Regions from separate parts of the Sporosarcina sp. Y1011 genome, predicted to be linked through region 2. Evidence: riboswitches for the same ligand, from Rfam matches in the RefSeq annotation. Region 2 holds a riboswitch; each other region holds the start of a gene.
What was found. Region 2 has a riboswitch for preQ1 ahead of queF (preQ(1) synthase). Riboswitches for the same ligand answer to the same signal wherever they lie in the genome.
Positions count from the first base shown of each region.

Region 1: another riboswitch for preQ1. It lies ahead of AC25Y5_RS04000 (QueT transporter family protein); the one in region 2 lies ahead of queF (preQ(1) synthase).
Region 3: another riboswitch for preQ1. It lies ahead of queC (7-cyano-7-deazaguanine synthase QueC); the one in region 2 lies ahead of queF (preQ(1) synthase).

Region 1 is NZ_JBYHFP010000002.1:358,426-369,324, forward strand. Features, by position in the region: gene AC25Y5_RS03950 (sensor histidine kinase) at 1-665, shown strand, start outside; gene AC25Y5_RS03955 (response regulator) at 640-1,272, shown strand; gene AC25Y5_RS03960 (DinB family protein) at 1,381-1,854, opposite strand; gene AC25Y5_RS03965 (hypothetical protein) at 1,941-2,273, opposite strand; gene AC25Y5_RS03970 (CPBP family intramembrane glutamic endopeptidase) at 2,590-3,240, shown strand; gene AC25Y5_RS03975 (potassium channel family protein) at 3,234-4,271, opposite strand; gene AC25Y5_RS03980 (sensor histidine kinase) at 4,449-6,644, opposite strand; gene AC25Y5_RS03985 (hypothetical protein) at 6,647-6,823, opposite strand; gene AC25Y5_RS03990 (response regulator transcription factor) at 6,801-7,490, opposite strand; gene AC25Y5_RS03995 (DMT family transporter) at 7,614-8,510, opposite strand; PreQ1 riboswitch class I at 8,627-8,671, shown strand; gene AC25Y5_RS04000 (QueT transporter family protein) at 8,679-9,161, shown strand; gene AC25Y5_RS04005 (excisionase family DNA-binding protein) at 9,216-9,446, shown strand; gene AC25Y5_RS04010 (BCCT family transporter) at 9,634-10,899, shown strand, end outside.
Region 2 is NZ_JBYHFP010000001.1:362,302-373,200, forward strand. Features, by position in the region: gene AC25Y5_RS01805 (S66 family peptidase) at 1-334, shown strand, start outside; gene AC25Y5_RS01810 (hemerythrin domain-containing protein) at 414-830, shown strand; gene recQ (DNA helicase RecQ) at 935-2,704, shown strand; gene queF (preQ(1) synthase) at 2,888-3,385, opposite strand; PreQ1 riboswitch class I at 3,471-3,514, opposite strand; gene AC25Y5_RS01825 (MFS transporter) at 3,550-4,707, opposite strand; gene AC25Y5_RS01830 (hypothetical protein) at 4,871-6,007, shown strand; gene AC25Y5_RS01835 (diaminopimelate dehydrogenase) at 5,997-6,977, shown strand; gene AC25Y5_RS01840 (M42 family metallopeptidase) at 7,181-8,269, shown strand; gene argF (ornithine carbamoyltransferase) at 8,417-9,373, shown strand; gene sspI (small acid-soluble spore protein SspI) at 9,904-10,116, opposite strand; gene AC25Y5_RS01855 (TrmH family RNA methyltransferase) at 10,208-10,899, shown strand, end outside.
Region 3 is NZ_JBYHFP010000006.1:121,325-132,223, reverse strand. Features, by position in the region: gene AC25Y5_RS09850 (AAA domain-containing protein) at 1-3,094, opposite strand, end outside; gene AC25Y5_RS09845 (gamma-type small acid-soluble spore protein) at 3,417-3,614, shown strand; gene sspL (small, acid-soluble spore protein L) at 3,642-3,776, shown strand; gene AC25Y5_RS09835 (squalene/phytoene synthase family protein) at 4,032-4,853, shown strand; gene AC25Y5_RS09830 (DUF378 domain-containing protein) at 4,976-5,344, opposite strand; PreQ1 riboswitch class I at 5,757-5,800, shown strand; gene queC (7-cyano-7-deazaguanine synthase QueC) at 5,808-6,473, shown strand; gene queD (6-carboxytetrahydropterin synthase QueD) at 6,470-6,895, shown strand; gene queE (7-carboxy-7-deazaguanine synthase QueE) at 6,892-7,599, shown strand; gene AC25Y5_RS09810 (DUF2157 domain-containing protein) at 7,986-9,062, shown strand; gene AC25Y5_RS09805 (GDYXXLXY domain-containing protein) at 9,059-9,610, shown strand; gene AC25Y5_RS09800 (glycerate kinase) at 9,692-10,837, opposite strand.

The DNA.
Region 1 (10,899 bases), on a different contig from region 2:
CAGAAGCGCAAGACAAACTTATCCAAGAGCGCATCATTCAAGAACGACAGCGACTTGCACGTGAACTGCATGATTCCGTTTCCCAACAACTATTTGCTGCATCGATGCTAATATCTGCTATCACAGAAAACAACGACGACTTATCAGCACAAAAACCTTTGCTCCAAGTCGAACGCGTTGTACAGCAGGCGCAACTGGAAATGCGGGCTTTGCTTCTTCACCTGCGGCCAGCAGCTTTGAATAATAAATCACTTACAGAGGGACTTGAAGAGCTACTGGTTGAACTCAGAGAGAAAGTACTGTTCGATATCCGTTTTCGTTTAGAAGAAGTGAATCTGTCGAAAGGGGCGGAAGATCATTTGTTCCGAATTGCACAGGAAACGTTATCCAATACTCTTCGCCACGCACAAGCAACAGAAGTCGAAGTACTATTTGTAGAACGGGACGGCCTTGCTATCTTCCGCGTGCAAGATAACGGGATTGGGTTCAAGGACAGTGATGGAAAAGGCGGTTCCTATGGACTCCAAAATGTCAAAGAGCGTGCAATTGAAATCGGGGGTTCTTGCAAAATTGTTTCTGTACCATCCCAAGGTACAATTGTTGAAGTAAAATTGCCTACCCGAAGAGGAGATGAATCGAATGATCAAGATCTTATTAGTGGATGATCATGAAATGGTCCGCATTGGTGTGTCAGCTTATTTGCAGATTCAGCCGGATATGGAAGTCATCGGTGAAGCGGGAAACGGGAGAGAAGCAGTAGAAAAAGCACTCGCACTACGCCCCGATATCATTTTAATGGATATGGTTATGCCTGAAATGAATGGTGCAGAAGCAACCGCGGAGATTATTAAAGAGTGGCCTGAAGCGAAGATTGTCATTGTTACAAGTTTTTTGGACGATGATAAAGTATATCCCGCACTTGAAGCCGGAGCTCTCAGCTATATATTAAAAACCTCAAACGCCAAGCGAATCGCGGGAGCAATTCGTGAGACTTTGAAAGGACAGACGGTGTTGGAGCCTGAAGTAACTACGAAGATGATGCAAAAAATGCGGGCTGGCAAGGACCGGCAACTGCATGATGACTTAACGGAGCGTGAACTTGAAATTTTAATGCATCTTGCGAAAGGAAAAACGAATCAGGAAATCGCTGATGATTTATTTATTGCACTGAAAACAGTGAAGACGCACGTCAGCAACCTGCTATCTAAACTAGAAGTCCAAGACCGGACGCAAGCGGTCATTTATGCATTCACACACGAACTAGTCAATTGACATATCAAAAGCGCAGTGCGCCTGTTCAGAGGCGACAGGCATATAAAAAAAGGCAGCCATGTAGATTCGGATAGTCTCCGTCTCTAAGTGGCTGCCTTACTTATATCATTATTCCCCTGCCAAGCGGCTCAGCGCGTTAATCATACCAGCGTGAATGCCTTCATGCCAAACTACAAATTGAGCGACCGCATCTACTGTTGCCATCGTATGCAAAGGTCCGATTGACATCGGTTCTTGTAACGAATTATCCAATTTTCCACCGAGTGCTTTTATAATACGCTCCGGTTGTTCCTCCAACGCCACGAGAAGCTCTTCTATGGAAGGAATGTTCCCCTCCCAGCCCTCTGGAGTCGAGCCCGATACAAAAAATGAAATCCATTCCGGATTAACAAGGTCATAGCCCTCCACTGCTTTTTGAACAAGCGTTTCCATCGAGACAAAAATATGACCCGCGTTCCAGCGAATCGTGTTGCTGAATCCTGCAGGTTGTGTGTCCCATGCCTTTTCACTTATTTTGGCTACACGGCCAAGTGTGTATATACGACTGAATTTCAATTGATTCAATGTTTCGATTATAATCATCCCTTTCTTAATTCTCCCCCTCTACTCTATCGTACCCTCAAGAAAAATCAAAGCGGCCACTCCATATAGGGGTGACCGCTGCTTAATTATGGTTTAAAAGGATCTTCATTCGGTTTCTCTTTGTTCCATTTTTCGTGTGTATGCTGATCAAAATTACTTATTTCTTTATCTACCTCGCCATTAGGAGAACCTACGCCCGATACCGGTTTATTATTACCCGTATTCGTATTATTTATCTTATTTTCGGCGAAAGCAGACGGTTTGTTCTCACCCGTCTCTTCCTGTTCATTTTCTCTGAAAACTTCCGATGTATTTGAATCGGAAGGATCCGCAAGCGGTAGCTCATCGGATTTAGACATCCCTTTAACATTTGGTTCTAGATCGTCTTTGTTTGGATAATTGCCATCTGATTTTGTCATATCTACTTTAAATCCTCCCTCTTCGTACGGGGAACCGGGATACGCTTTCCGTCCGTCCCCTCGCACGGTTCTCATTTTTTTATTTTGAGTCTTGTTGCTTTAACTTTCGCTATCAAAAATAGCCAATCGTTAACACAAGTATTGCTAGTAGTAATTCAGGTAACCCATTGAAAAGATTAATATATTACGGATTTCTGAACGTATGATGCCCTTCATTCACTAAATAACCTTGAAGAGACGCAAACCTATTTTCAGAATCCTGTGAAACCATTATCCCACTATTTCGTCTTATTTACAATAAACAGGGGGGGATTTTTTGAAGAAATCGCTTTTTTTTGCTATGCCGCTAATCAACATCGCTATTCTTATCTGGATTGAACAAAGTCTTGAGGTTGAATACATATGGAAAACGATGGCGAAGGTTGTTCTATTTCTACTGATTCCACTCATTTTATATAGGAAGTTTGGATTTCCATTCTTACGATTACGCGGTACAGATTCTAAAAGTATGGGTATCGCAAACGCTTCGGGAATCTTAATAATGGCCGTTATCATCATGTCATTTCTCCTATTAAAGCCATTCATTAATCTCAATGAACTTATTGTCGATTTAGAAGACGCTGGTGTAACAGCTACAGTGTTCCCTTTCATCGCATTCTATATTTTGTTCGGTAATTCGATGCTGGAGGAGTTTTACTTCCGCGGCCTGTTGCCAAGTCTCATGGGCAATTCAAAAATCCGACTTCTTGTTCCATCTTTCCTGTTTGCGGTTTACCATATTGCCATTTTTTTACCTTGGTTTAGCCCGGCACTTCTCGTAGTAGCCGTTGCGGGACTTTGGTTGGGAGGAGTGATCTTTCAGTTGGCCAATGAAAAAAGCGGAACCATTTTGCCCTCCTGGACGATACACATGTTTGCAGATATCGGTGTTTTACTTGTTGGAGTGTATATTATTTATTTCTATTGAAAGGATGAGTCTACCGCGTCCTTAAGTTTTTCAATACAGTCTCGGTCACCAATCGCAATAAGGATGTCTCCCTTGCTAAACTTCATTTTTAAATCAGGATTACTGATTAGTTCTTTTTCCCGCATTATGGCGACGAGAGTGACGCCATACTTTCTCCGTATGTCCAACTCATCAACGGTCTGTCCAAGAAGCGTCGAATGTCCATCCAACAAGATTTCTTCGACCATAAAGTCCTTATTCCCCGAACGAATAAGCTTATTTATATAGTCAATTCCTGTCGGTTTTATAACGGACATGGCTAGCTCGCGCCCTCCGATAACAGAAGGATTAATGACCCGGGTTGCGCCTGCCCTTTTCAACACATCTTCTGACCCCTCTTTTTCTGCACGTGCTGCGATTTCTATATCCTCATTCAAACTTTTTGCCGTTAAGGTTATAAAAACGTTGTCCGCATCGCTTTCCAGTGCTGTAATCAATCCCTTAGCATGATCGACACGCGCTTTCAACAGAATATCCTTATTCGTCGGATCACCAATGAGCCGAAGAGTTCCCCGATCGACAACTGCAAGTATTTCCTCCTCGTTGTCATGAATGTAGAGTATTTTCGTCTCGCCTTCCTCCTCTTTTAGTTGCTTGTATACCTGTTGCGCAACGCGGCCGAATCCACACACAATGATATGATTTTCCAACTTTCCTATTTCATGATTCATCTGCTTCTCCCACACTTTCTCTGCTAATTGTTTTTCAATAATGTACGTAGCCGCTGTACCAAGTCCATATGTCACAATCGCAACCCCTGCCGGCACGAGGAAAAGCGCAAATCCTTTACCTCCATTTGTCACTGGATAAATATCCCCGTATCCAATCGTCATGACGGAGATGATTGTCAACCATAATGCATCGAAAAACGGTAGGTCTTCGAAAAACATGAATCCTACAGTTGCGAAAATTAACAGAAATATTATTGCACCCATCAGAAATAACAGACGCCGGGAACCCTGACCAATATCAAGCCATCTTTTTTTAAACAAACCAATCATCTCCCAAATTACAGTACCAGACGTAGCATCTGTTTTAGTTAATCATTCCTGCTAAAGGAAAACCTTAAACCCTTTTCACAATTAATGATCCTGACAATAGAAAGAAGCTGTAAGCAATGCCTCGTTTAAATAAAGGCATTGCTTACAGCTTACTTCGTTATCTATTTATTAAACCGCCGCCACGACGACCGTTACTTTGAATAAATCTCCATCTACTTCAATTTTCATATTCCCATTATGCAAATCGACGATGGATTGTGCAATCGCAAGACCAAGTCCAGAACCGTCCGTTTGACGTGATGCATCAGCCCTTTTGAATCGTTCAAACAATTCGTCAGTGTTTTCACCAAGCTCATACTTCGTCACATTTTTCACGACGAATTCCGCGTTATCTCCCACTTTTCGAAGTGTAATATAGACACGGGTACCCGGCAATGTGTATTTAATGGCATTGACAATCAAATTATCCAGTACGCGCCACCATCTTTTCCCGTCGACATAGGCAACAAGCGTAGACTCTGGTAAGTTCACCCTAAAATCAAGGCCCGATTTCGAAATTTCTTCTTCGTGCTCTGCAAGTGCTTGCTGAAGCAATTGTGTCAAATCGACACGTTGTTTGTGAAGCTCCAAGTTACCGCTTGCCATTTTCGAAACTTCAAATAAATCCTCAATCAATGTCTTTAAACGCTGTGATTTCCTATCTAAAATATCTATATACTTTGTTCTTTCTTCGGCTGTGATATCTGCCTTTTTCAATAGATCCGTGTACGTTATAATTGATGTTAATGGTGTCCTAAGATCATGACTAACGTTCGTAATAAGTTCCGTTTTTAGGCGTTCACTCTTCGCTTGTTCGGTCATGGAACTCCGGACACCTTCGCGTAAATTATTGAGATTCCGTGCATGATCGGCAAGCGGTGATTTCCCTTCGATTTTAATTTCCTCATGAAGACGTCCATTCGCCATCGCTTCAGTAGCCACAATAATACGATTCAAATACGCCGTTCTTCTCACGAATATATAGAGGAATGGCAATCCAGCGAAAAATAGAAGTGGAATGTAAATCATAATTAATATAGGTTGCATGAGAACACCGAGAAACCCGATGCCCGCTAGGAAAAAACCGATTAATAGAAGGAACATTTGTCTACCAATTGAACGATTCAAAAACATTCCTTGCCACGCAAGTATAAATCTCAAACTATAACTATCCTTAATTTCTTGCTTCAACGTCTCTTCATCTTTTAGTCGTTCCATGAAATTAGCCGCCTGAAACACTGTTAGCAAAACGAGGATTGCAAGGAAAAGACAAGAAATTATATACATTAGTAAATTTTCAAGGCCATAAAAATAGACAAAGTCTGCAACAATTAATAAATGAGTATAGAGCATCAGCAATGTTATTACCAACAGAGCTCCTTTTACATCGATTTTTATACGATTATACCAGTCTGCCCCTCTTCTACCCTTCACCCAGTTCTTATTGAAACGAAACTTTGTCAACAGTAGGATTAATGCAATTACCCCCGCAACCCAAGTTCCATAGGCAATGTATTTAGATTTGTTAAACCAGATTGCCTGTTGACCGTAAACCCCTTCCAGTAATGCCGCTTTTGAAACGGCGACAATCCCTTCGAAATCTCGTTTAGGATTCTCGATTATTGATGGGTTACTGTCGATGTATTCTCCAGAATGGTTTCTAGTGTACTGATACAAATCATTGGTATTTATACGAAGTGACTTCGCCTCAAAGTACCCTTCCTCGGAATCAAACACGTTCTGATAGACAGTGGACACGTTGACATTTCCAGACGAAAACATTTCACCCGTTTCCACATCTTTCAATTCGTAGGCAATGTGTGAGAAGTTATAACCATCCATACCATTGATATGATCATTTACATATTGTTCAAGTGCCTTTCCTTTTTCAGAACGGACTTTTTCCTCTACATACTTATCATCTTGGAAGTTTTTTCGAATATCATCTGTTTTTAATTCTTGTTCTTTGACCAGTTCTGTTTTCAGCACTTCATTGCCAGCTGCTGTCGCCTCTGCGATTCGGTCTTGATATTGGGCTGCAATATTGGCAATTTGTTCTGCCAATGTGCCGTAACGCTCACGATGCTCTGCGATTTCCTCCTTTGATACGTTGATTTGTTTTTTCTCCTTTTCCACATCAATCGGATTCAAAACCGTCGTACTAATCCTGTCATAAAAACTTTCCATTTCTGATTTGAATTCATCTGTATCTACAAAGCTATTCCCTACAAACCTCGGACCCGTGTTTATAATAGAGACAAGCGCCGTTAAAAACAAGGCGATCAGGATTGACCAGACAACTAGAGGCATTCGTTTATTTTTCATATTCATACATTTCCTTTCACTATCCGGGTGAAGTAAGCAATCGCTCTACCGGAACGTTCCATTCCATTACCGACCAGGTCAATGATGTGGGAGAAACAGTAACCGATACTTAAAGCCGCAATGACAATAGCGATGATTGACCAAGCTACACCCCAGTCATTTTTCGATTTTGTAACCAATGCCCCACACCACCTTTACATATCTCGGATTTTTCGGATCTGCTTCAATTTTTTCGCGTATTTTACGTATATGCACCGCAACGATATTTTCAGCATTGTACGCTGCTTCATTCCAAACGCGCTCGTAGATTTCATTGATGGAAAATACACGCCCCGCATTTTTCATCAGCAACTCTGTGATTTTGTATTCAATTGGTGTCAGTTTTACCACGTCACCATCAATAGTGATTTCCTTTGCTTCTTCATCAAGAACAAGCCCGTCGATTTCTACTTTTTTCTGACCATCGTATGTCCCAAATTGGATATAGCGACGCAATTGCGACTTCACACGGGCCATCAACTCCATCGGATGGAAAGGTTTCGTCACATAATCATCTGCGCCAACGGATAGTCCATGGATTTTATCAGAGTCTTCCACCTTCGCACTCAGCATAATAATCGGGATATTGCGCGCTTCCCGAATTTTGAATGTCGCAGTAATACCATCCATATTTGGCATCATAATATCGAGAATAAGAAGATGGACATCATTCGACTTCAGTAGCTCAAGTGCCTCTATACCATCCGCCGCCTTCAGTACCTCATAACCTTCATTTTTCAAATATATTTCAATCCCGTTACGGATATCCTGATCGTCATCCGCTACAAGCACTGTGAATTTCGCCATCTTCCGCACCTCGCTTTTCTCTATGATACCAATTGTAACCGCCAAATCTTAACATTCACCTACTGTAATTATGAAGAATTTCTTAAGAACAGATTATATCGGTAAAAACCCCTGACTTCCCAACTATCGATGGGAGACCAGGGGTTTATCTGACTTCTTCATTTTTCTACCACTGAGCGTCAATACGAGGATTCCGCCTAGCAACATAGCAATGCCCGTCCAGGACGTTCCGTCGAGATGCTCGCCAACCACAATAACACTCAAAACAGCTGCAGTAAGCGGTTCAGCAAGTGATAGAGTAACGGCAGACGACGATGGAATTCTTTTTAATCCGGCTGAAAACAGGATGTACGCTACACTTGTCGTAATTAGTCCAAGATACAGTACCACAGATATTCCCCGAGCAGAAATCAGACCATCCGTTTCGAATAAAAACACAAGTGGCATCAGCAACAACGCACTAATTGAAAAGATGACTGCAACAGCAGGTACAGCGTCCACTTTTTCAAGTACTTCTTTATTTACAAGTGCATAAAAGGCAAACAATAGTCCTGCCCCAAGCGACATCGAAACACCTACTGGATTAACAACGATACCGTCTTTATTTAAAAATAGTAGTGCACACCCCGCAATCGCAAGCGCGGTAGCTGCAAGCCAAATAAGTGTCGGACGTCGTTTTAACAACAACCATTCGATGATTCCAGAAAATACAGGCGAACTGCCAATTGTAACGACTGTTCCTATAGCGACGCCGGTTAATCTAACAGAAGAAAAGAATAGATACTGGAAAATAGCCATTGAAATAGCCGCGTAAATCGTAGCTTTCCACGGCCAATTTCGAAAATTAATTTTTCGCATGATTAGTAATAGAATCAACAATGAAAAACCACCCACCGCAAGCCGTGATGCACCAACTGTCAATGGATGGATGGTTTGCGGGAGAAACGTTTGTGCAGTGCCCGTTGTTCCCCATAGGATTGCGCCTAACAACACGACTGTGTAGGCAATTCGCTGCGACATGATTCCACTGCTCCTTTTCCCTTTATATATAGAAGATACCATGTAATTCGAGAGTTCCAACACTTTAAATCAACTTGACGTAATTAGTAACTATCCACTATAATAATAAATTGTTCATACACGTGGTTCGTAACCATCCCACGCTAAAAAACTAGGAGGAAATAAGTAATGAAAATAAAAACAATGGCCATAAGCGGGATTATTGCCGCTTTATATGTAGCCGTATCTCTATTAATAGCACCACTGGCTTATTCAGCAATCCAATTTCGTATCTCCGAGCTGTTCAACCATCTTGTGGTATTTAATAAGAAGTTCTTCTTCGGCATTGTACTCGGAGTATTCGTCACAAACTTGTTTTCTCCACTTGGCATGTATGACCTATTTTTCGGCGTAAGTCAATCAATTATAGCTCTTTCAATCACGATATTTTCTGCTAAATTTATACCTGGCATTTTCAAGCGATTGGTCTTCAACACACTTGTTTTCACCTTTACCATGTTCATCATTGCTTTCGAGTTAAACCTAGCATTAGAGCTCCCTTTCCTACTTACATGGTTAACAGTTGCAATCGGTGAATTTGTTGTCATGGCAATTGGAATTCCGATTATGATGGCTTTGAATAAACGGTTAAACTTCAAGAAATTGATTTAACCGAAACAGCACCCGCCACTTTATCTACAACTGAATTTTCTAAGGAGGGCTTAGATGTATATCTCCATTCAAGAAGCTGCCGAATATCTTAGCATGCCCGTCGAACAAATTCAGAAGTATGTAAGGGAAGGACGAATCCGTTCTGTCCATGACGGCGAACAATTTCTAGTGAACAAAGATCAGTTTAGTCTTTATTTAGAACAGCTCGAAACATTAAAACACCAAATTGACGAATGGCGTAACGAACCCATTCCACCGGATCGCGACATTAAAGATGAAGATTGAGAAATCGGCTGAAAATCTATGGATTTTCAGCTATTTTTATTTAAATAGAGGACTCCGCATCGTCCTTGCACACGAATGGAAAGGGTTATGAACGGGAATACTTATTTAACCGGACAGTTGCTTTCATTACATTTTGCTAGTATAGTTAAAAACTGTTTCTACATTACCAGTAACACGAGGGGGAAGTATGAAGAAAATATCAAACGTTTTTTATATCACAATTGGTCTCATCATATTGACCGTTGGGTATGGCGCATTTGCCCCTGAAAGTTTTGAAGCAATTACAACGAATATTAAAAACGTTGTTGCATCAACTTTCGGTTGGTACTATATGTTACTCATGTCATTTATGTTAGTCCTGAGTTTCTATTTCATCATAAGTCCATATGGAAAAATCCGTCTTGGAAAAGATACAGATCGTCCGCAATTTTCTACAATTTCATGGATTGCCATGCTCTTTTCTGCTGGGATGGGTATCGGACTGGTCTTTTATGGTGCCGCAGAACCATTGTCACATTTTGCAATCGATCCCGCCACGGAAGCTCCAAATACGGATGCGGCTTTTAAAGAAGGGCTACAACAGACTTTCTTCCATTGGGGGCTCCATGTGTGGGCAATGTACGGCGTAATCGCACTATCTCTTGCCTTCTTCCAGTTCCGCAAAGGCGAACCAGGATTAATTTCAGCAACACTGAAGCCGATATTCGGGAAAAAAATGGTAGGTCCGTGGGGCGTTCTCGTCGATGTACTCGCAGTATTCGCGACATCGTTTGGAGTTGCTACATCTCTCGGCTTCGGCGCTGTTCAAATTAATGCAGGTCTTCATTACTTATTTGACGTTAAAATTAATATCTTTTCTCAAATTGTCATCATTGGGGTCGTTACTGTCCTATTCATCGGATCCGCCTGGTCGGGACTTAGCAGGGGTATTAAATATTTGTCGAATACCAATTTAGTACTTGCACTCGCACTTCTCGGATTTGTGGTTATAGTGGGACCGACATTGCTTATTTTCAATATGTTTACTGATTCGTTTGGGGGTTATTTATCAAATCTCGTTCAAATGAGTTTTCGCACAGCACCTTTAGACTCTAGTGATCGTAGTTGGCTTGACAGCTGGACTATTTTCTACTGGGCTTGGTGGATCTCATGGGCACCGTTTGTCAGTATGTTTATAGCCCGAGTTTCAAAAGGACGTACCATTCGCGAATTCATGATTGGTGTACTTGTTGCCCCTACGCTCCTTGGATCATTCTGGTTTTCAGCGTTTGGAACAACAGCCATCGATATTCAGAAAAGCGGCGTTCTCGATTTGGCGAAAGCCGATACGGAACTAGTCATTTTTGAAATGTTTAGTGCAATGCCTTTGTCTATCGCCGTTTCAGTATTTGCCATATTACTGATTGCATCCTTTTTCATTACGTCTGCAGATTCGGCAACTTTCGTTTTAGGC
Region 2 (10,899 bases):
GGAAAAATATGTTGCGGATGATCAAATAGTTTGGGCGCTTGAAAATTGTGAATTGGATGCTTCCGATTTCTATAGATCTATTCTTCAAATGCATAATGCAGGCTGGTTGGATAATACTGCAGGCATCATTTTCGGCAGGACAGCGGCAGGAATCGCCCAAGGTGGGTTTAGTGATGTAGATGCAATGGAAAGACTGGCTAAGCTGACGGGTATTCCAATCGTTTATAATGCAGATATTGGACACGTGCCTCCTCAAATGACATTTGTCAATGGAGCATACGCGGAAATTGAAGTGGCAGAAGGCAAAGCCGTGTTGAAAACGAAACTGATCTAATGATAACCCGGCAACCATTCCATTATGCCATCAAATCTGGTATTCTTAAAGAAATGCTCGAGATGAAAGGATGATTGAAATGGCTGGACCTGCACTCAAACAACTTCACTCTCACCGCGCGATACATGAAGGTGGACTTTCAGGAGCAATCGGTAAAACAGAGGGTATGATGGATTTCTTGAAACAGGGAGATCTTGAATTAGCGAATCAAGCGGCAGATGACTTGATTGAATATTGGAAGACACGTGTTATTAGTCATGCGGATGCGGAAGAACAAGGATTTTACGGGGAAGTTGCTGAACGCAACCCGGACTTGAAGGACGCAGTTATTCAATTGACACGGGATCATGATTTACTGCGAATTATTGTGAAAGACATTGAGCAATTGCGCGAAGAAGAAAATTTGAGCCCTGCTGTACTACACAAATTTCACGCTTTGATTGTCGTCAATGAAATACATAGCCGCGACGAGGAACGTATGCTTTTTGAAAAATAAACCTACAAAAAGCACCATTACCCGGTGCTTTTTTCTTCGTCTAGTCCCCAGTTTCTGACTAAGGCCATTTTGATATCGACATATATTGGAAGGAGACGGTAAAAATCGAAAAAGCATTAAAGATATTAACAACGTATTTCGGATACCCTTCTTTCAGGATAGGACAAGAGCAAGTAATCCGTGGAGTTATGGATTATCAAGATATGCTTTGTGTTATGCCGACTGGCGGCGGGAAGTCTGTTTGTTATCAGGTTCCCGCACTTGTGATGGATGGTACTGTCCTCGTTATTTCACCACTAATCTCATTGATGAAAGATCAGGTTGACGCGCTCCATCAAGTTGGGATTCCGGCAGCATACATCAACAGTTCGATGTCATCGGAGGAATACTTTGATACGATGGAAAGAGCTGTGCAGGGTGAATATCAGCTTCTTTATGTGGCACCAGAACGTCTTGACTCTCCCTCTTTTAAAAATCAGTTGCGTTTGATGAAAATTCCGATGGTTGCCATCGACGAAGCGCATTGTATTTCACAATGGGGTCACGATTTCCGACCTAGTTATCGAAATATTAGTAGCATCGTTTCTTTGTTTGATAAAAAACCGGTTCTACTTGCTTTAACAGCTACGGCTACGCCGGCAGTTAGGGAAGATATTTGCAACCAGCTCGGAATTAGTGAAAATAATACAGTAATGACTGGTTTTGAACGAGCAAATCTAACTTTTTCCGTTGTTAAAGGGCAAGACCGTGAAAAATTCGTAAAAGAATATGTTCGGAAAAATGAAGGGGAAGCGGGTATCATCTATGCCGCGACTCGTAAAGCCGTCGATTCAGTGCATGACTTCCTACAAAGAAGTGGAGTGAAAGTCGCAAAATACCATGCTGGACTTGGGGATATTGAACGCCAATCCGGCCAAGACCGCTTTTTAAATGACGAAGCCGCTGTTATGGTAGCGACGAATGCGTTTGGAATGGGAATCGACAAGTCCAATATTCGTTACGTTATTCATTACCAAATGCCGAAAAACATGGAGAGTTATTATCAGGAGGCAGGCCGTGCAGGCCGTGATGGGCTCGATAGTGCTTGTACTGTGCTCTTTTCATCACAGGATGTTCAAACGCAACGTTTCTTAATTGACCAATCGCAAGACCAAAGCAGAATTCCCGCTGAGCTGGAGAAATTACAGTCCATGATTGATTATTGCCATACGGAAACTTGTCTACAAAAGTTCATTATCCTGTATTTCGGAGAGACGGATGTAGTGGATTGTGGAAGATGTGCCAATTGCACTGACACTCGTGAAAGTACAGACGTCACGAAAGATGTTCAAAAAGTATTGTCATGCGTCATTCGAATGGGCCAACGATTTGGCAAGGCTATGATTGCACAAGTATTAACCGGATCACGGAACAAGAAAGTGATTGAATTCGGTTTTGATAAATTAACGACATATGGTTTGATGAAGGGACGCAGCGCTAAAGACATTTCCGATTTCATAGAGTTTATTATTTCGGAAAGTTATCTTGGCGTGGAAAATGGGCAATTTCCGACCATTTATGTTAGTGAAGCAGGAAAAGATGTACTGACAGGTAAGGTGACAGTACATCGCAAAGTTTCTGTTGTTACTATGCAAGTCGCAAATGATGATCCGTTATTCGATCAGCTCCGTGCACTTCGTATGAAACTTGCCCAAGAAGCCGGTGTACCGCCGTTCGTTGTCTTTTCCGATAAAACATTACGGGACATGGCAGCAAGAATGCCAATCACGAATGATGCGTTCCTAGAAGTAAACGGTGTAGGACTTGCGAAACTGGAACGATACGGTGATCCGTTCATGGAAGAAATCAAGAATTATCAAATGCAAAACGCTTGATGAACTTTGAATAAAAGAGGCAGGCACTATTCCGAATGGGATAGTGCCTGCCTCTTGATTTATCAGAATATACAACTGACTCATATTCAATGATTAGAAAGAAAGTCTAACCTCTAATCAATAAACAGCAATTTAAATCCACAAAGTAATTGGGGTAGCGTTTACTACTTTAATCTAAATTTTTTAACGGTTATCTACTTTTTCCGGATACATATCATGATTCATCATCCGGTGTTCTGCCATTTTTTCATATTTCGTGCCGGGTTTACCATAGTTACAATATGGATCGATTGATAATCCGCCGCGTGGTGTGAACTTACCCCATACTTCGATGTAACGTGGTTCAATCAGTTTAATTAAATCATTCATAATAATATTGACACAGTCTTCATGGAAATCGCCATGATTGCGGAAACTGAAGAGATATAATTTAAGTGCTTTACTCTCTACTAGTTTTTTGTCTGGCATGAAACTGATATACATCGTTGCAAAATCGGGTTGCCCGGTCATTGGGCAAAGTGAAGTGAATTCAGGACAATTAAATTTCACGAAATAATCACGATTGATATGCATGTTGTCGACTGACTCTAAAACGTCAGGGTTGTATTCATACACGTATTTTGTGTTTTGATTACCGAGTAAAGTTAAGTCGGTCAGTGTTGCCTCATCTCTTCCAGCCAATTAAAAAACCTCCCATAAATTTGTCAGGGAGGTCCATAGGCGCCGGAAAAAAGAGCCATATCGAATGCACATGACTTAAATTCCGTTATCCATAGTTTTTTTAAGAGGGTCGCTATGAACCTCTCCCGAACAGGGTATTCATTTCGTATCTGACATTAAACGACCTACTCTGATTTGTCAATAGTTTCTCTTTTTGTTAAGCCAATTAACGCATACAGAGCAACTGCCAGCAGGAGGAAACCAGTCAGCATGAATGCTCCTCGATATTCCAGGTCGAGGAAGCCGATAAGTCCCGAACCTGCAACAACGCCTATTGAGAAGAATGCATAGAAATAACCATAAGCTTTTCCACGGAATTCAGCAGACGAAGAATCGATTAGCAGTGAGTTGATCGATGGGAATAGGAAAGCAAATCCCGCTCCATAAATACCCATTGCAACATACAAGTAATTCAATTCTTCAATTTGGCTTAGGAACAACATACTCAATCCCATGAGTGCAATTCCGAATGCTAGCGTCACAACCGGTCGTACGCGGTCAAAAATTCGATTAATGGGTAATAAAAAGATTAGAATTGCAACCACGCCGAATGTACTTAATAATAACCCCGTCGTTTTCGTATCGAATCCGAGCGACGCTACTTTTAAAGGTAAAACAAGGGCTAGTACCCCCTGGGAAAACATTAAAAAGAATGCCCCCGCAAAAGCTCTAACCATACCGGGATGCTGGAACAGATTAATAACCCGGAATTCACCAGTACCTCGTGAAGGGTTTTTTCGTACATATGTATAAGAACGAAGAACGAAGAATGCTAGTATTGCTAACAGTAGCATAATCCCGCCGTTGACCGCCATTATGAAGGAGGTGCTTGTATTAGCAGCAACAATACCTCCGTATGCAGGTCCTAAAATTGCGGCCATTCCAACGAATGCACCCGAAATTGCAACATTTTTACCACGTTTTGAACCTTCTGCACGATTTGCTAGGAAAGTGAAGGCTGCGGGAACAATTAGTCCTTCCATAAAACCATGAACGAATCGCACCCCGAGCAGTGACATCGGCCCAGAAACAAACGCGTAGAGGAAGAGAGAAATCGCCGTCGCAAAAAGTCCGAGTACTAGTATGAGGAATGGACCTCGTTTGTCGGTCATGAAACCTGAAATGACATTCCCGATTGTGTTAGAAAATGAATAGATTCCTACCGCAAGTCCTACCAGGAATGGCGTAGCACCAAGTGATAATGCAAATGGACTCATAACGGGAAGTTGTGAAAATAAGTCGAAAAACGAGAAAAATACAATGAGGTAAACAAACCCACGCATAATGTAGCCTCTTTTCAATGATATAGATACCATTCTATATTTTAGCATTAGTTTGAGCTAAGGGGAAAAGGATAGATTGTGAACAATCCATTTGGTTTGCCATTATACGAACTGTAGCGATAAGATTACGCTTAGATCTGATAGAACAAGAGGTGAGAAATGAATGAGTTTCCTTAAAAAACTTTTCAGCAAGCAAGATAATACAAAGAATGAAGCGCAAATTGAAAAACAGTATATTTTTGTTGAATTGGAATTGGAGGATTACTACGAGCCTTTTTACGCCAGGGATTTGTCAGAACGCCAAGTTGCCGATTTGAATAAACCTGAATATATGAATGTTCACCAATCATTCAATTTAGGATCACCAGTGATCGCACATATCGCATCTGATACTTCAATTGAAATATTTATTCAAACGAATCACTTCGAGGCGAATGCTGTCGTTAAAGCGGGAATTGTAGTGAGTCATGCGTATTCATCCATCGAAGCGATTTTTATGGAAGCAGTTATTTGGACTAGCGGTGGTCATGTGGTGACGATTCCATTTAAACTAAATATTCGTGCTGACGATGAAAAGTCTAGATTGGCTTCAGCTTTGATAAGCATACAGAAAGAAATTCCGTTTTATTTCGGAAGAGTAGTAAATGATTTAGTTACGATAGACAAGCAAATGCTTATGACTATTCCGGAGTCTGTGCAGAATGATATGCAAATCACGCTTGCAGAACTGTACCATGACGAGTCACGAAATCCGGGTCCTTATATAGAAATTGAAACAGTTTTGGATCGTGAAATGACGACTGCAGGATGGGTCATGCACTTTGATAATGAAAAGTTGATAGAAGAAGAACCAGACTTGTCTTTTATGATAAATGAAATTTTAAGTACGGTTTTTGATAAAATCATTCAATTGGCCGACAATGGCCGTTTTACAGGATGGGTTGCAGAACATGTAGCGAATTCAGAAGGAAGTAGCCCATATGGCGAAACAACGACATTCATCTTTACATCGTCAGAACCGATGCATAGAAATGAAAAACTTCATAGTGCGATTATGAAATATATGAAATCATTAAAAGGGTTCTTAAGAGAAGATGGCGGCTATCCATTAAAGTATGAAGCACTTCCTTTGATTAGACAAATCGGCACTGGATATGGATTTGTCTTGATTGATGAATGTTTTTTAGCAAAAGCAGATGAGTTATATAGAAAGATGACGAATAAAGAGATAAACTTATATAGTAAATTGCTGAAATTGAAAGCATTAGATCGAAAGGGGAATAAAAACGATGACAATTAGAGTCGGAATTGCAGGTTATGGAAATTTAGGCCGCGGTGTTGAATACGCGATTGCTCAAAACAACGATATGGAACTGGTAAGCGTATTTACAAGGAGGAAGCCAGAGGACGTTAAACTGCTGAATGGCAATATACCTGTTCATATGATGTCTGACATCCAAAATTATACAGAAGAGATTGATGTCCTAATTCTTTGCGGTGGATCAAAAAATGATTTACCGGAACAAGGACCAGCTCTTTCTGCTCTTTTCAATACTGTCGATAGTTTTGATACGCATGCAAAAATTCCAGGATACTTTGAATCGGTTGATGCAACGGCTAAACCGAATGGTAAGACTGCGATCATTTCCGTCGGATGGGATCCGGGTTTATTTTCCATCAATCGTTTGTTCGGTGAAGCAGTATTATCAGAAGGAGCAACGTATACATTTTGGGGCAAAGGGTTAAGCCAAGGGCATTCCGACGCACTCAGAAGAGTTGAAGGCGTAAAAGGTGCTGTACAATATACGCTTCCTAATTCAGATGCAGTCGATCGCGTGCGGGATGGTTCGTTACCAGAATTGTCGACGCGTGAGAAACATACGCGTGAATGCTATGTGGTCTTGGAACAAGGCGTTGACGCTGAAGAAGTGCGAAACACGATTGTAACAATGCCAGACTACTTCTCTGACTACGATACGACTGTTACCTTTATCACTGAAGAAGAATTGAAACAGGACCACTCGGCAATGCCCCACGGCGGTTTTGTAATTCGTAGCGGTAAGACAGGTGTTGGCAATACACAAGTAATAGAGTATTCACTAAAACTCGGTAGCAATCCCGAATTTACTTCAAGTGTACTCGTTGCATACGCACGTGCAGCTTACAGGTTGAATGAGAATGGTGAAACAGGCGCAAAAACAGTATTTGATATTGCACCTGGTTTACTATCACCAAAAAGCGCTGCAGATTTGCGTAAAGAGTTATTATAATAGCACTAGAGCCACCTAGGAAATTCACTATATACCCGCCTAAAAATTTATCTTTTGATAGTTGATGTAAGCTAAAATCCCTCAATCTAACTTTTGGTTGGGGGATATTTTTGTTTAAGGATATATTAAAACCTAGTTTTTTGATAACACTTCACTTTTCGCATATACTACTCATAGGGAACATATTTAGGAGGGCGAAGTAATTGACAAAATTAGACGATACATTAATGATGCTAAAAGAGTTAACGGATGCTAAAGGGATTCCAGGAAATGAACGTGAACCCCGTGAAGTGATGAAAAAGTACATAACGCCATTTGCGGATGAAATCGAACAGGATGGACTCGGTTCTTTGATTGCGAAGAAAACGGGCGAAGAAAATGGACCTAAAATCATGCTTGCTGGTCACCTCGATGAAGTCGGATTCATGATATCTAAAATAGATGATAGAGGCTTCCTGTCGTTTCAAACCGTTGGAGGCTGGTGGTCGCAAGTGATGCTTGCACAGCGCGTGACAATCGTTACACGCAAAGGCGATACAATTACAGGTGTTATAGGATCAAAACCTCCGCATATATTATCACCGGAAGCACGTAAAAAACCTGTCGATAGTAAAGACATGTTCATTGATGTAGGTGCAACTTCAAAGGAAGAAGCAATGGAATGGGGTATTCTGCCCGGAGATATGGTAGTGCCTTATTTTGAATTCACAGTGATGAAAAATGATAAATACCTTCTTGCAAAAGCATGGGATAACCGTATCGGCTGCGCAATCGCAATCGATGTTATGAAAGCGCTTAAAGGCGAAAAACACCCGAATATCGTTTTCGGCGTCGGGGCTGTACAAGAAGAAATTGGGCTGCGGGGTGCACGAACGGCGGCAACGAAAATTCAACCGGATATCGGTTTTGCAGTTGATGTAGGGATTGCAGGCGATACGCCAGGTGTCACTTCAAAAGAAGCGACGGGCAAAATGGGCGATGGTCCACAAATTTTATTATTCGATGCTTCAATGGTTTCACATAAAGGATTGCGTGAGTTAGTAGTCGATACTGCTGAAGAAAATGGTATTCCATATCAGTTCGAAACAATTCCAGGTGGAGGGACGGATGCGGGTTCTATCCATCTTTCTGGAAACGGTGTACCATCACTCGCAATTTGTATACCAACAAGATATATTCATTCCCATGCAGGAATTTTACACCGTGATGATTTTGAAAATACGGTAAAACTGATTGTCGCAGTTATTAAGAAATTAGACAGGGATACTGTAAATAAAATCACTTTCGAATAAGATTTAAAAGGTGTGCTTAGGCCAGTAAAATGGCTTGAGCCTTTTTTATTCATGAACATCTATAAAAATACACTTGACTTTATAATTATGCATACATATAATCAGAGATACCAATTGAAATAAACGATAGGGGATGAAGAAGTGGTGATGATTGACTTGGACGAAACTAAAATATTAGCAGGATTAAAAGGGAAAGATCTATTGACACTACTGGACTATACGCGAGATGAGGTAGCGTATCTATTATATAAAGCGGATACTATGAAAAAAGAGATGGCAGCTGGCAAGATGCCAAATTTATTGGCGGGAAAAACACTCGGTATGATTTTTGAGAAGCATTCAACGCGCACACGTATTTCATTCGAAGTGGGAATGATCCAGCTAGGTGGGCATGCGATATTCATGAATGCACGCGACTTGCAAATTGGGCGTGGGGAATCGGTTTATGATACTGGTCATGTACTGTCTGAGTATTTAGATGGCGTCATGATTCGTGCGAACTCACATGAAATGGTGAAAGAATTGGCACAACATACTTCGGTTCCAGTTATCAATGGCTTGACGGATATTTTTCATCCATGTCAGGCATTAGCAGATTTACTGACGGTTTTGGAAGTGAAAGGGTCATTAGAGGGAATGAAGTTAGCATACATTGGGGATGGAAATAATGTAGCTCATTCATTGGTCATTGCCGCAGCACATATGGGTATGCATGTAGCTGTCGCAACACCAAAAGGATTTGAATACAATCCGAATCTATTAGTGAAAGCAAAAGCTATTGCTGTAAAAAATGGTGGAAGTGTTATTGAAACGACGAATCCTGTTGAGGCTGTTACAGATGCAGATGTTGTTTATACTGATGTCTGGACGAGTATGGGCCAAGAAGAAGAAGCGGCCGCACGTCTTGAAGCATTCAAAGAGTTTCAAATTAACGACAGTTTGGTGGCTCATGCGAAAAAGGATTACATGTTCTTGCACTGCTTACCTGCTCACCGTGAAGAAGAAGTGGCGACTTCTGTTATCGATGGTCCGAATTCTTATGTCTTCCAGCAAGCAGGAAATCGATTGCATGCGCAAAAAGCAGTACTTGCATCTTTGTTATAATTAAATCAATTTCATAAAGAGGATTTTGTACTAAGATTCGAACAAGGTTGATTTACACTCCAGGCGGACGCTTTCCGCGGGCACGGCTTCAATCTCCTCGTCACTGCGTTCCTGCGGGGCTTTCAGCCAGGGAAGAGTGAACTTCTTTCTCTTCCTAGCTGTTCCCGCTGGAGTCGCCGCCTTCCGTTGCAATCAACGGAACTCATATATGCAAACGAATAATCTATTAAGAAATTTCGTTAATATTAGGGTTTTTAATTAAAATAAGCAATTATGAAATTGATTCAATTAAATTAAATACTTTAAAAGCCCAGGTTTGCCACCTAGGCTTTTTTGCCGATTCATTCAAAGTTAATGGTAAACTGAAAATATGTTTGATCAAAAAATGAAATTACGCCATGAAGGATTTGGAAAAATGTCTAGTTCTAAAAATACAAAAGCCGCTCAATGAATGAGCGGCTTTACGTTTATCAAGACGAAGTCCTAGAAAATTGCGCGGGTGACAGTGGTACACGAAGTTTTCACACAGTTTAACTTGCCGAAAATACTTGTGCTAGTTCTCCGGCCATCTTTGTTTTTTCCTGTTCACCTGAACTATTCCACAGCTTTTCAAAAAACACCCCAAGGCCTGGTAACAGGTGTTCTTCGCCTCGCTTGATGGCATCTTCCACAACGTTTCGGATATCATCCGCTGTATTATTCGTCATGTTTGCCGTAATCGCATCTCTTATTTGAAAATCCATTTTATCAACCTCCCACACTCATTTTGGACACAAATATCGCCAACTATACCGCCATTTGTTACACTGAAAAGAAAAAGGCGGTAAAGAATATATGAAACGCATTGAATCCTCACAAAACGCACTTGTGAAACATTGGAAAAAGCTTGTTACAACACGAAAAGAACGCGATCAGTCGAAAGAATTCCTTGTCGAAGGTTTTCATCTCGTTGAAGAAGCATTGAAAAGTGATGGGACAATTCTCGCGTTAATCACCCGTGACGGTGTTGAAATTCCTGAAGGATGGTCTATTGAAGATGTGAAACTTGTTGAAATAACAGAAGCGATTGCGAAAGAAATATCTGAGACGGAACAGTCGCAGGGCATTTATGCACATTGCCGTCAGCCGGTGCACGCTGAAGAGAATTATTCAACATGGAAAAAACTTTTATTAATTGACGCAGTTCAAGATCCTGGAAACGTCGGTACAATGATACGAACGGCTGACGCTGCTGGAATGGATGCAGTTATTCTTGGGATAGGGACCGCTGATTCATATAATCCGAAAACAGTACGGTCTGCGCAAGGCTCCCATTTCAATATCCCAATCGTCAAAGGTGATCTTATTGAATGGACGGCTAAGTCGAAAGAAGCGGGCATTCAAGTTTTGGGGACAGGATTAAAAAATGCTGTGAATCACTCGGATATCTGGCCACAAGCCGAATTTGCATTGATCGTTGGAAATGAAGGCAGCGGTGTCAATCCTGAATTGCTTGCAATGGCGGACAACACAGTCAAAATTCCAAT
Region 3 (10,899 bases), on a different contig from region 2:
GCTTTTCCAGTTCATTCTTTTCTTCATGACTGTTGCTTTCTTCAAGTAATTCTTCAAGAGTTGCTTGTCCCATGAGCGGAGGCAACTGATGATGATCTCCAACTAATATGATTTTTTTCCCTTTTAACATTGGGAGAAGTAGTTCTGGCGGCGTCGCCTTGGAAACTTCATCGATAATAACTACATCGAAAGTAGGATACTCCTCCATGAAATCACGCCGTGCAGACGCAACACAGGTTGTACCAATTACGTTTGCGTGTTTAACATACAGTTTTCGTATTTCATCTAAATCATATTCAGTCGCATTAGTCAGAAGTGAAACCCATTCTTTTTGGAGTTTATCTGTTATTGGTAGTCGTTCTTTTTCTACTTTAAGTTTTTCTACTTCAGTCGAAATGGTTTGAATGGTAGTTAAAACTTGTTTACGGATTTCTTCAGGATTTTCATCCAATAGCTTATCCAAGGTCATCATTACTTTTTCCAACTTCATGAGATTGCTGCTCAATGCCTCAGTTTTATCTCTAATATCTTCAAGTGCCTTTGAAGTATCTAAATAATGTTCTGCATTAATTCTCTTTTCATGCTTTTTCTTTTCTAATTCATCTTTATATTGTTCGATATCCTTCTTATTCTCATTATAATCCGAAAAAAGGATCTCATTTTTCTTCAATTCCTCTATTGCAGAACTGATTGTCATGGTTTCGTCAAAGGGTTCCACTTTTTCTAAAAGTTTCATGGTCGTTTGCTGAAGACTGATGATCTCAGCTTGGTGATTATTAGCAATTAAGTCGATTGCTTTTTTTTCTTGTCTTATTTCCACTATGGATTGATTCGTCTGTTCGCTAATTTCGGTTTTTATGACAGAATACATTTTTTTCGAGTTTATCTTAATTTGATTTTGTTTTTCAAAACCTGCTTCTTGCAATTCTGAAAATCTCTTTCTTTCATATAACATTTCAAGTGCAATTGCTATTTTTTCGAGATTGTCATATTTTTGTGCAGAGTAGCTACGCGTTTCTAGGCTGCTCTTGGTAGATGGGTGAATTAGAAATTTACCTACACGGTCAATAAGGCCATGAATTTCTTTAATAGAACTATATTTATCATTAATTGTTCTTTTCAATTCTTTCTTAATAAAACCATTATCTTTCAATAAACGCTCTATCATTTCAATGGCATTGTATAGTCGCTGTGAAAGTTCTTGCCACTCACTGTATCCAACGTCGGCAGCTTCAGATTTAATAGTGGCAATCAGTTGATTTAACTCGGTAATTTTCCACTGTGTGTTGAAGTGTGGAATAATTTCAAACGAATCCATCTGTTTTTGTAAACGATCTATTTTAGTGATTTTTTGAATATCCTCCAAAAATACATGAAGTCGCTTCTTCTTGTTATTTATTATTTGTGCTTCTTTATGGAGGGCCTCAATGGACCTATTCATCTCGTCAATCTTATTTACTGTTTGACTATAGCTAATGAAGTATTGAAGCTTCTCTATTCGTAGTTCTAATTTTTCCATTTGCCCTGCTGTAGTTATACTTGTGCATTTCGATAAGACGAGTTCTTCAAGTCGATTAACCTCACTGGTTAATGTCGTTCCAGATTGGATGAATGCAGACTGAATTTCGACCAACTTATCACTTTCTTCTTTCAAGCTCTTCAGATTAGTAAGTTGCTTTTTCATTGTCAATGAATTAGTTATGTATTCTTCTTGAGCGGCTTCCTTCAATTCAACTTTTTTGTCTAAAGACACCAATTCATTCTTCATTTCTGTTAACTTTACGCTATGATTAACTAACAAATCATTTATTTGTCTTTCTCTATTTGTATTCGACTGGCGTTTTGCATTGATGGTATTTAACGTCACGTTTTTCCAGTTTATAGCTACGTTTTCTTCAATAAACTTTTTTCCTTCTTCTTCAATACTTTCAGTTCGACCATAACGTAAAATTCGGACGTCCTGATGAGATAGAAGTCTTCCGAGTGCATTATCCACAGCAAGGTTTGCTTGGGAGGCAACGAGAGTACGCAGGCCTGCTTTGACATTCTGGTGACATATCTCTGAAATAACCGTCGTTTTTCCTGTACCCGGTGGTCCTTGAATAACATACAAATCATTTGAAGTCATTGCTCCAGTGACTGCTTCTTTCTGGAACTGGTTAAGTTCATTATGAAAAACAAGATTCTGTTGTTTCTTGGAAATACGTACAACTGGCCGCTCTTCAAAAAGTACCCTCTCCAAGTTTGCATTGGCAGCAAGTCCATCCTGTAGATCTTTGAACCCCTTTCGAAGTCTCCTTACCTGGCTAAGCGCAGCAAAGTTACTAAATACTACTTCCTTATATGTATTCGGATTCCATTCATTCCGGCGAGCCATCTCTTTATAGTTGCGACTCAATTCGATTTCTACAATCCCTTTGCCCTTACTCGTATTAATAACATTTCCAATTTCATTTTGAAGTCCTTTCAACTTAACACTGAAACCATTAATCGTATTCCATTCATTTCCTTTTAGTTCTTTACATCGAATGGTCAATTTACTGAAGTCTGCATTCAAAGATGCGTGTGAAAAAGGCGTCGTCAAATCATCGACATCGGCAATTCTTTCCTCTACTCGCAGATAGCCTTCCCAGCCGGCAATTCTTTTCTTCACGTACTCCGAACGTTCTTGTGCAATCGGCAATTCTCGAATGCTTGTGTAAAGATCAATCGGCATTGCAATACCTGTGCTACGCCCTACTAGAAATTTCAAGCGTGCTGGAAGACGTCTGTTTGTCTGGACGGGTTCTTTCCTTCCCCTAACTTGAAAACCGGTTGCCAAAAAACTTTCATTTAGATAAACGCATTCCATTACGGCCACTCTATCATTTAGACGTTTTGATAAAACTTCATTCGCTACGTTATCAAAGTAAATTGAAAAAGACATATTTCCCTGTCTATTATTCGGTCGTTTTTCAATATATACATAAAAGGATTCTTGCATCGAAAAAAATGCATATTCGTCCATTGTCAATTTCGCTATTCCTTTGCGGGCATTATCCGTCATGCCTAGTCCGCACCGCATTACCTTAAGTGTGGATGAATCTTGTTTCATTAGCATGCCCTCTTTCACAATCTGATAACTATAAACATTGAAAAGTCAGCATCCCTATTCAGATTACTGACTTTTCATTATGACTTATACGATTATTTTATATTGATTTCTCATTTGTAAAATGCGGCTAAAAGACGAACTACATTGTTGGTCCAATAAATCAGCAATTACCTTTTTTCGTGTTTTGGATTTTCACTCTAGACAATTATAGTGTATTTCCGAAGCAGTGTCCCATATAGTCACTTGCACCAATGACAATAAATCCCTGAATAATTATCCTGAATTGAGAGAACATAAGTATACACAAAATGGAGGTGACTTTTTGACCGTAAATAGCAATTCGAACAAAAGAACTTATACAGTATCTGGAACAGATATTGAAGACGTAAAAAGAAAAAATGCAAACTCGGGCCTAACTTATAATGAAGTAAAAGAATTAATTGCCAAGAGTGGCGGACTTGGAACTAGTATCTACAGTGATACAAATCCAGATGAAGTGACAAGGAAAAATCACATATAGCAATTCATTTTAATTGGGGGTGAAAAAATGGAGAAAGACAAAAATAACGATAAGGGTAAGAAAGCGACTAGTGTAACACCCCAAGGTTATGCAGATACTGACCTATCAAAAGATCCAAAAAGTAAACTGGAAGATGCCGCTAAAAAGAAGAACACGAAATAATAATTTGACTTTTTTGCACATTACGACATCAACTTGAAGTTTACTGCAATATAATCCAAACTCAGCCTTTAAGTTGTAGGCTGAGTTTATTTGTACGTATTACTGCCGTCCATGATACAATAAAGATTATACGATCCAAGTATATTGTGAGCGAATACAATCTGAATAACTTGAGACACTATCCGAGTAATTGATTGTTTTCTATCTTTGGCGTTAAAACATTAACAACCTCATTGTGAAAGGGGGATCATTTCATTGATTAATGAAGCAAAGTTAAATAAAGAAGCCATGCACATCCTTAAGTTGACAAGTAGAACCTTTTATATCCCCATCAAATTACTAAATCCAACATTAAGAAAGTCTGTAGGATCAGCATATTTATGTATGCGAGCAATTGATGAAATTGAAGATCACGAAGGATTACAATCGGAGACGAAGCAATATCTTTTGCGCTCAACAAGCGAACTTTTAAAAGCAGACTTTGATGGCGCAGCCTACCAACAACTATTAAAGCCTTATGAGGACCTTTTACCTGAAGTAACATTAAGGCTGGCTGATTGGCTATCTTTTTGTCCGGAAAATATTATGGACAAGGTAAAAGAGTCAACAAGTATTATGGCAGACGGAATGGCGAAATGGGTCGAGAAGGATTGGTTAGTTAAAACCAAAGAAGATTTAGATGAATATACATACTATGTAGCAGGATTAGTAGGTGTTATGCTTTCGGACATATGGGAGATGTATGATGGCACTAAAACAGATCGTGAATTAGCTATCGGGTACGGACGTGGTTTGCAGGCAGTCAATATGCTCCGCAATCAAGAGGAAGATGCTGATCGCGGTGTTCATTTTATTCCCGATGGTTGGGACCGTAACGACATGTTTTCCTATGCAACAAAGAACTTGGAAAAAGCGGATGCCTATGTAGAGTCATTAGACACTAAAAACATTCTTTTATTCTGTAAAATCCCACTTGCCTTGGCAAAAACAACATTAAAAACGCTTAAGAGTGGTAAAGAAAAAATGTCACGAGCTGAAGTTGAATCTACAGTAGAAGAAATTATTAATGAAAATTGACACCAATTTATATTAATACCTTCGAAAAAGTATAGGTAATGCATTAAAAAACATCCCAGCCCTTGTCAATATGACATAGGCTGGGATGTTTTTTCAAATGCCACAACTTTGCTCAGCTTCCTTTATTTTTTATTGTCTGTTGAATCCTGCTTTCTTGTGTCAGCTGAATTCTTTTCATCAATGGGTTTCTTAGAAGACTCGCGCAACTTCGCAATATCTGTTTCCTCACCGAATTCAGTATCGTAACTGAGATTATTAACGCCTCGACGATTGGGTTCTTTATCTGCGACTGTTTCTTCGATTGGATTAAATAAGATACCCAAGCAAGCCAATCCACTTAACCCAACCAGACCGTAAACCACCCGTGATAAAAACGCCTCTTGTCCACCAAATAGTGATGCTACCAAATCAAACTTAAAAAATCCAATTAAGCCCCAGTTGATTGCTCCAATTATTACCAAAGCCAAGGCAATTCGTTGTATCGTTCTCATTATTTTAACACCTCCCTTATTTAATAAGCAGTTTCGAACAATTATTGAATCCGCAATACCGTTTCGAGTTTTAAAGGGATTACATCATTACGAATGGGCACCATAAAAACACTCTTCCCGGTAATTGTTAAGATTCGTTATTATCTTCTGCTAAAAAAGCGTTTTAATACATAAATCATAAAAATTTGTGGAGTTAATCGGCACTAATCCTATATATTTTATGTTTCCCGTTTTTGATCCTTGGTGATGTCTATTCCCTTTATACATATGAATGTACCAACAAATCACATTTTATATATTGAAATTGATTAGGATTCAATCGGTATATAAATACTGAATAAATATATCATTTTATTTAAAGTGGAAACTACTACTAGTAGCTTCTACTCCTATGCTATTATTAACATTGTTCGAAAAAGAGGTTCGAAAACTCCCTCTCAAAAAAACTAAGGAGATGTTTACTATGAAAAATGAAAAAGCAGTCGTTGTATTCAGTGGCGGCCAAGACAGTACGACATGTCTAATTTGGGCATTGAAAAATTTCGCGGAAGTTGCGACGGTTACGTTTGATTATGGTCAGCGCCATTCAGCGGAAATTGAATGTGCAAGAAAAATTGCGGATGAGCTCGGTGTGTCGTTTAAACTGCTCGATATGAGTCTTATTAACCAACTATCTGCTAATGCTTTGACACGTGATGAAATCGAAGTAAAAGAAGTAGATGGTGAATTACCTTCTACCTTTGTTCCAGGAAGGAATCATCTATTTCTGTCGTTTGCGGCTGTCTATGCTGATGCGATTGGAGCCCGGCACTTAATAACGGGTGTGAGTGAAACTGATTTTAGCGGATATCCTGATTGCCGTGACAATTTTATTAAGTCATTGAATGTCACGTTGAATTTAGCAATGGATGGGCGCTTTGTTATCCATACGCCTTTAATGTGGCTGGATAAGGCCGAGGTCTGGGCAATGGCTGATGAATTAGGTGCACTCGATTTTGTACAGCACAAAACACTTACATGCTACAACGGAATTCCAAGTTCAGGCTGCGGGGAATGTCCAGCTTGTGTATTACGAAATGATGGACTAACTGCTTACATTACTAAAAAGTCTGAAGGTGTTTCCGAATGATGCAGCAATTTTACCCACAAGTTCAGCACTCGTTTCGTTTTGAACTTAACAAAGACATGCATTTTTCGGCGGCGCATTACATTCCAAGTGAAAATGCTGGAAAGTGCCAAGTGATGCATGGGCATACGTACTATTTGAACATAACAATCGGAGGAAATGAATTGGATTCAATTGGTTTTCTGATTGATTTCAAGGAACTCAAAACCCTCATTCATGATAAATATGATCATTCCGTATTGAATGATCATCCTGAATTTAAGTCTAACTTCCCTACAACCGAGAAATTAGCTGAACAGATTTATAATTCAATTCAGGAAGTTCTGCAGACGAGAAGCAATAAAGCAGTCTGTCTTCAGGTCATTGTCCGTGAAACGCCAACAAGCTACGTCATCTACCGGCCCAAACTGGAGGAGAACGTATGAAGATTCCTGTGATGGAGGTTTTCGGACCAACTATTCAAGGTGAAGGAATGGTAATGGGATTGAAAACGATGTTCGTTCGGACATCAGGGTGTGATTATTCATGCTCGTGGTGTGATTCCAGTTTCACGTGGGATGGTTCAGGAAAGAGCGTTTCGAAACAACCTATTGAAATTATAGAAGAACTTAAAGCAATTGGTGGGCAGTCATTTTCACATGTAACAATTTCAGGTGGGAATCCTGCGCTTCATAAAGGTATCGGGGAACTTGTTGATTTATGCCATGAACAAGGCTGGAAAGTTGCGGTTGAAACGCAGGCTTCTTTTTGGCAGGATTGGTTGTTGGAAATCGATGATATTACCCTTTCTCCAAAACCACCTAGTTCTGGAATGGCAACAGATTTCAGCAAACTGGATACATTTATGGAGAAACTGCTTAATACGACTGCTAGTTTGAAGATCGTCATTTTTGATGAAGTAGATTTCAAATTTGCCGAAGCCGTCCACCAACGTTACCCGGCTTTTCCTTTCTTTTTACAGACAGGAAACGATGATACGACGACGACTGAAAATGAACTGCTAGTGTCTACTCTACTAAATCGGTATGAATGGTTGGTTGATTTGACCGTCAATTCATCTATCATGAATGACGTTAGGGTATTACCTCAGCTCCATACGCTTATATGGGGGAACAAACGCGGGGTTTAGATATGTACTAATAAAATTACACATGGTAAGTGTCCAGAATCGCTGGCGAATAATTTAATCCACACATCGAGCAAAACAGATGCAGTTGTATTACTTTATATTGAACGACTTCAGCACTTTGTCGATATGTATTAATACTTAGGGATGCGATTTCATCGCATCCCTACTTTTATTTCTAGGAAGTATCACTTTTTAATAGTACATAGCTAAAAATACTATGTGCTACGTGATAGAGTGTCCTAAAACTCTTCATTCTTCCATCTCCCACTTGACCCTTATAAAGTTTTAACTGTTCTAGAAAATAGTCTTAACTTCCAGTGTTGCTAATGATTAAAGACGGGTATAATTAAGCATACGAGAAACTATGGAATAGGGGGCTCGATTAGATGAAGAGAAAAGTCAGTAATTCTGAATACCGTGTTCTTGAAAAGGAGTTTCGCTATTTAGAACAAGCAGGAAAGCTTGGGACGGATCAAAGAAGCGCGCTTCTATCGGAATACGAGCCTACTGAACGAGTGGGTTTTGTGCGGGTCTTGCTGGTCTTTGGAGCCATTTTAATAGGTGTCGGTATTTTAAGTTTCGTCGCTGGAAATTGGCAGGAAATACCGAAACTTGCAAAGTTCATTCTATTATTCGTTGCGACAGCTGGCTTTTATATTGGCGGTTATAAAATGGAAGAACGTTATCCAAAAACATCGCGTAGCCTTTATTATATCGGTGTGGCTGTGTACGGTGCCGGTATCTTCTTGATTGGCCAGATGTTTAACCTAAGCGCAGGCGTCTATGCGGATTTCTTCATGTGGGGACTCGGGATTTTACCGCTCGCCTATTACTTGAAAGATAAATTTATAGCTGCAGTAGCAACAGTATTTTTCATTATCTATGGATTCAATGTATGGGGTGGAATCAGTGGTGTACCTTACTTCCTTCTACTTGTCATTCCATTTCTTTTTTGGATGAATGAAAAAAGGTTCAATCATTCTAGAGGTTTGTTCATCGCTAATACGGTTTTAGCAATGACGTTTATTTTCAATATATTTATCTATTTTGATGTGCATGGGCTTCTTATTGCAAGTTCTTTCTTCGTCATCGGGTTATTTCTCGCCTTTTACCCGTATGGCAGTTACCAATTATCGTCTGAATGGATTGGTTCAGTTGTCTATGGAATAGCGGGGCTATTTCTAACATTTCCAACTACTTGGATTGATGTTGTTTCTGGAGATACTGCCGAAATCATGGCGATTATTTTCACAATTGTTTTCGCGATAAAACTACTGTTCTTCTTGAAAATCGGTAGTTTACCCGCTGTTCTCATTGTTTGTGCACTGATTTTCCGCTTTTACGCAGATTTGTCATATGACTTCATGCCGAAATCACTTTTCTTTGTCATTGGCGGTTTGATCCTAATTGGCTTTGGTTTCTGGTTTGAAAAGACACGTCAGAGGAAAGGTGATAGCCAATGAACAGGATGAAAAATAAGCGTTTTGGTTTCATCGTTGCATTAGCCATCCCTCTTATATTGTTAATTAGCTTGACTTTTAAACCGCTATGGGCGCAAACGTACGGTGAAGATATTAGCTTGTTAACTGTACCTGTGGATCCGAGAGATTTATTATATGGAGATTATGTAACGCTCCGCTATGAAATTGAGGAAGTTGCAAAAAGCGAAATCCCCACAAATATTTTGCGGAAAATTGAAAAACAGACGAATTCCAATCAGTTAACTGTTTATGGAAAGCTAATTAAACAGGGAGACATTTATGTACTTGATAGCTTAACTGATAAAAAACCAAAAGGCAGTATTTACTTAACTGGAAAACTGAATGGCTATGACTATCAAAATACGACAGGTATAAACGTTCATTCCATTAACTTTGGTTTAGATAGATTCTATGTACCAGAAAACACTGGAAAAGAGCTTGAGGATTTATCTGCTAAAGGGCAATTGGTTGCTCACTTAAAGGTGAAAAACGGTTATGCAATTTTGAAGGATGTTAAAGCAATTCAATAACATGAAAAAGCCCAAAACAAGTTCTAGTGAACTGTTTAGGGCTTTTTTATTTAGTTTTTCAATCGTTTTTTGATTTCCATATCATTCAGCCACTTTTCTAGTTGAAAAATAAGTACGGCAAACTTGTTCCGCGACTTTTTCTAATAGCTCACTTGCGTTTTCCATGGCCTCATTTAAACTCATCGGTTTATTCATGATGCTGTATGCTCCAATTACGCCGTACTGATAAAGTGAATCGATATCCCCCATTAGCGACCCAGCCAGAATTATAGTAGATACATTGCGTTTATTTGCCATTTGGGCAACTCCCATAGGTGTTTTTCCAAAAGCCGTTTGAAAATCCAGTTGTCCTTCGCCCGTAATGACAAGGTCTGCATTTAATAGATGTTCGTCAAGCCTTGTATACTCGAGTACGACATCTACCCCCCGCTTCATTGTTGAAGGGAAAAACGCAAGAACTGCGCCTCCGATACCACCTGCCGCACCTGCTCCCTGAAGTTCATGGAGTCTAATGCCTATTTCCCTTTCAATCAAATTAGCAAAATGTAAAAGGTTGTTGTCTAAGAGTTCAACCATTTCTTTAGTCGCGCCCTTTTGCGGACCGAACACATGTGAAGCCCCATTAGGTCCAACAAAGGGATTCTCAACATCAGACGCAATCAAAAATTGACTCTCACTAATGCGGGGATCAAAGTTTTCCGTAGAAATACAGTCAAGTTGATTCAATGATCCCCCACCAAAATCAAGCTCCGCACCTGTATTATCCCTCAGTTCTAGACCTAGTGCTTGAAGCATTCCAGCGCCCCCGTCATTTGTTGCTGAACCACCAAGCGCCAATATGAAACTTCTAAATCCTTCATCGAGTGCATGTCTAATCAATTGACCTGTTCCATAAGTAGTTGCGTTAAGTGGATCTAATTCAGTACTGCTCAATAAATTCAAACCTGATGCAGTCGACATCTCGATGATACAAGTTTTAGTATCTCCAAGCACACCGTATTTAGCTTCAATCGGACTTCTAAGTGGTCCTAAAACTAGAACTGTCTTCGTATACCCTTTGGTAACAGCGACTAAGTTTTCCATTGTTCCCTCACCCCCATCTGCTACAGGAACAAGGACCGTTTCTGCATTTGGAAACGCTTGGAAAACACCTTTTTCAATCGACCGTGCAGCTTCCATCGCTGTGACACTGCCTTTAAATGAATCTGGAGCGATAACTATTTTAATCTTTAACTCCCCCTTTATTCAACGTTTTACAGCATCTAGCATTCATTTATTATGAAATTATA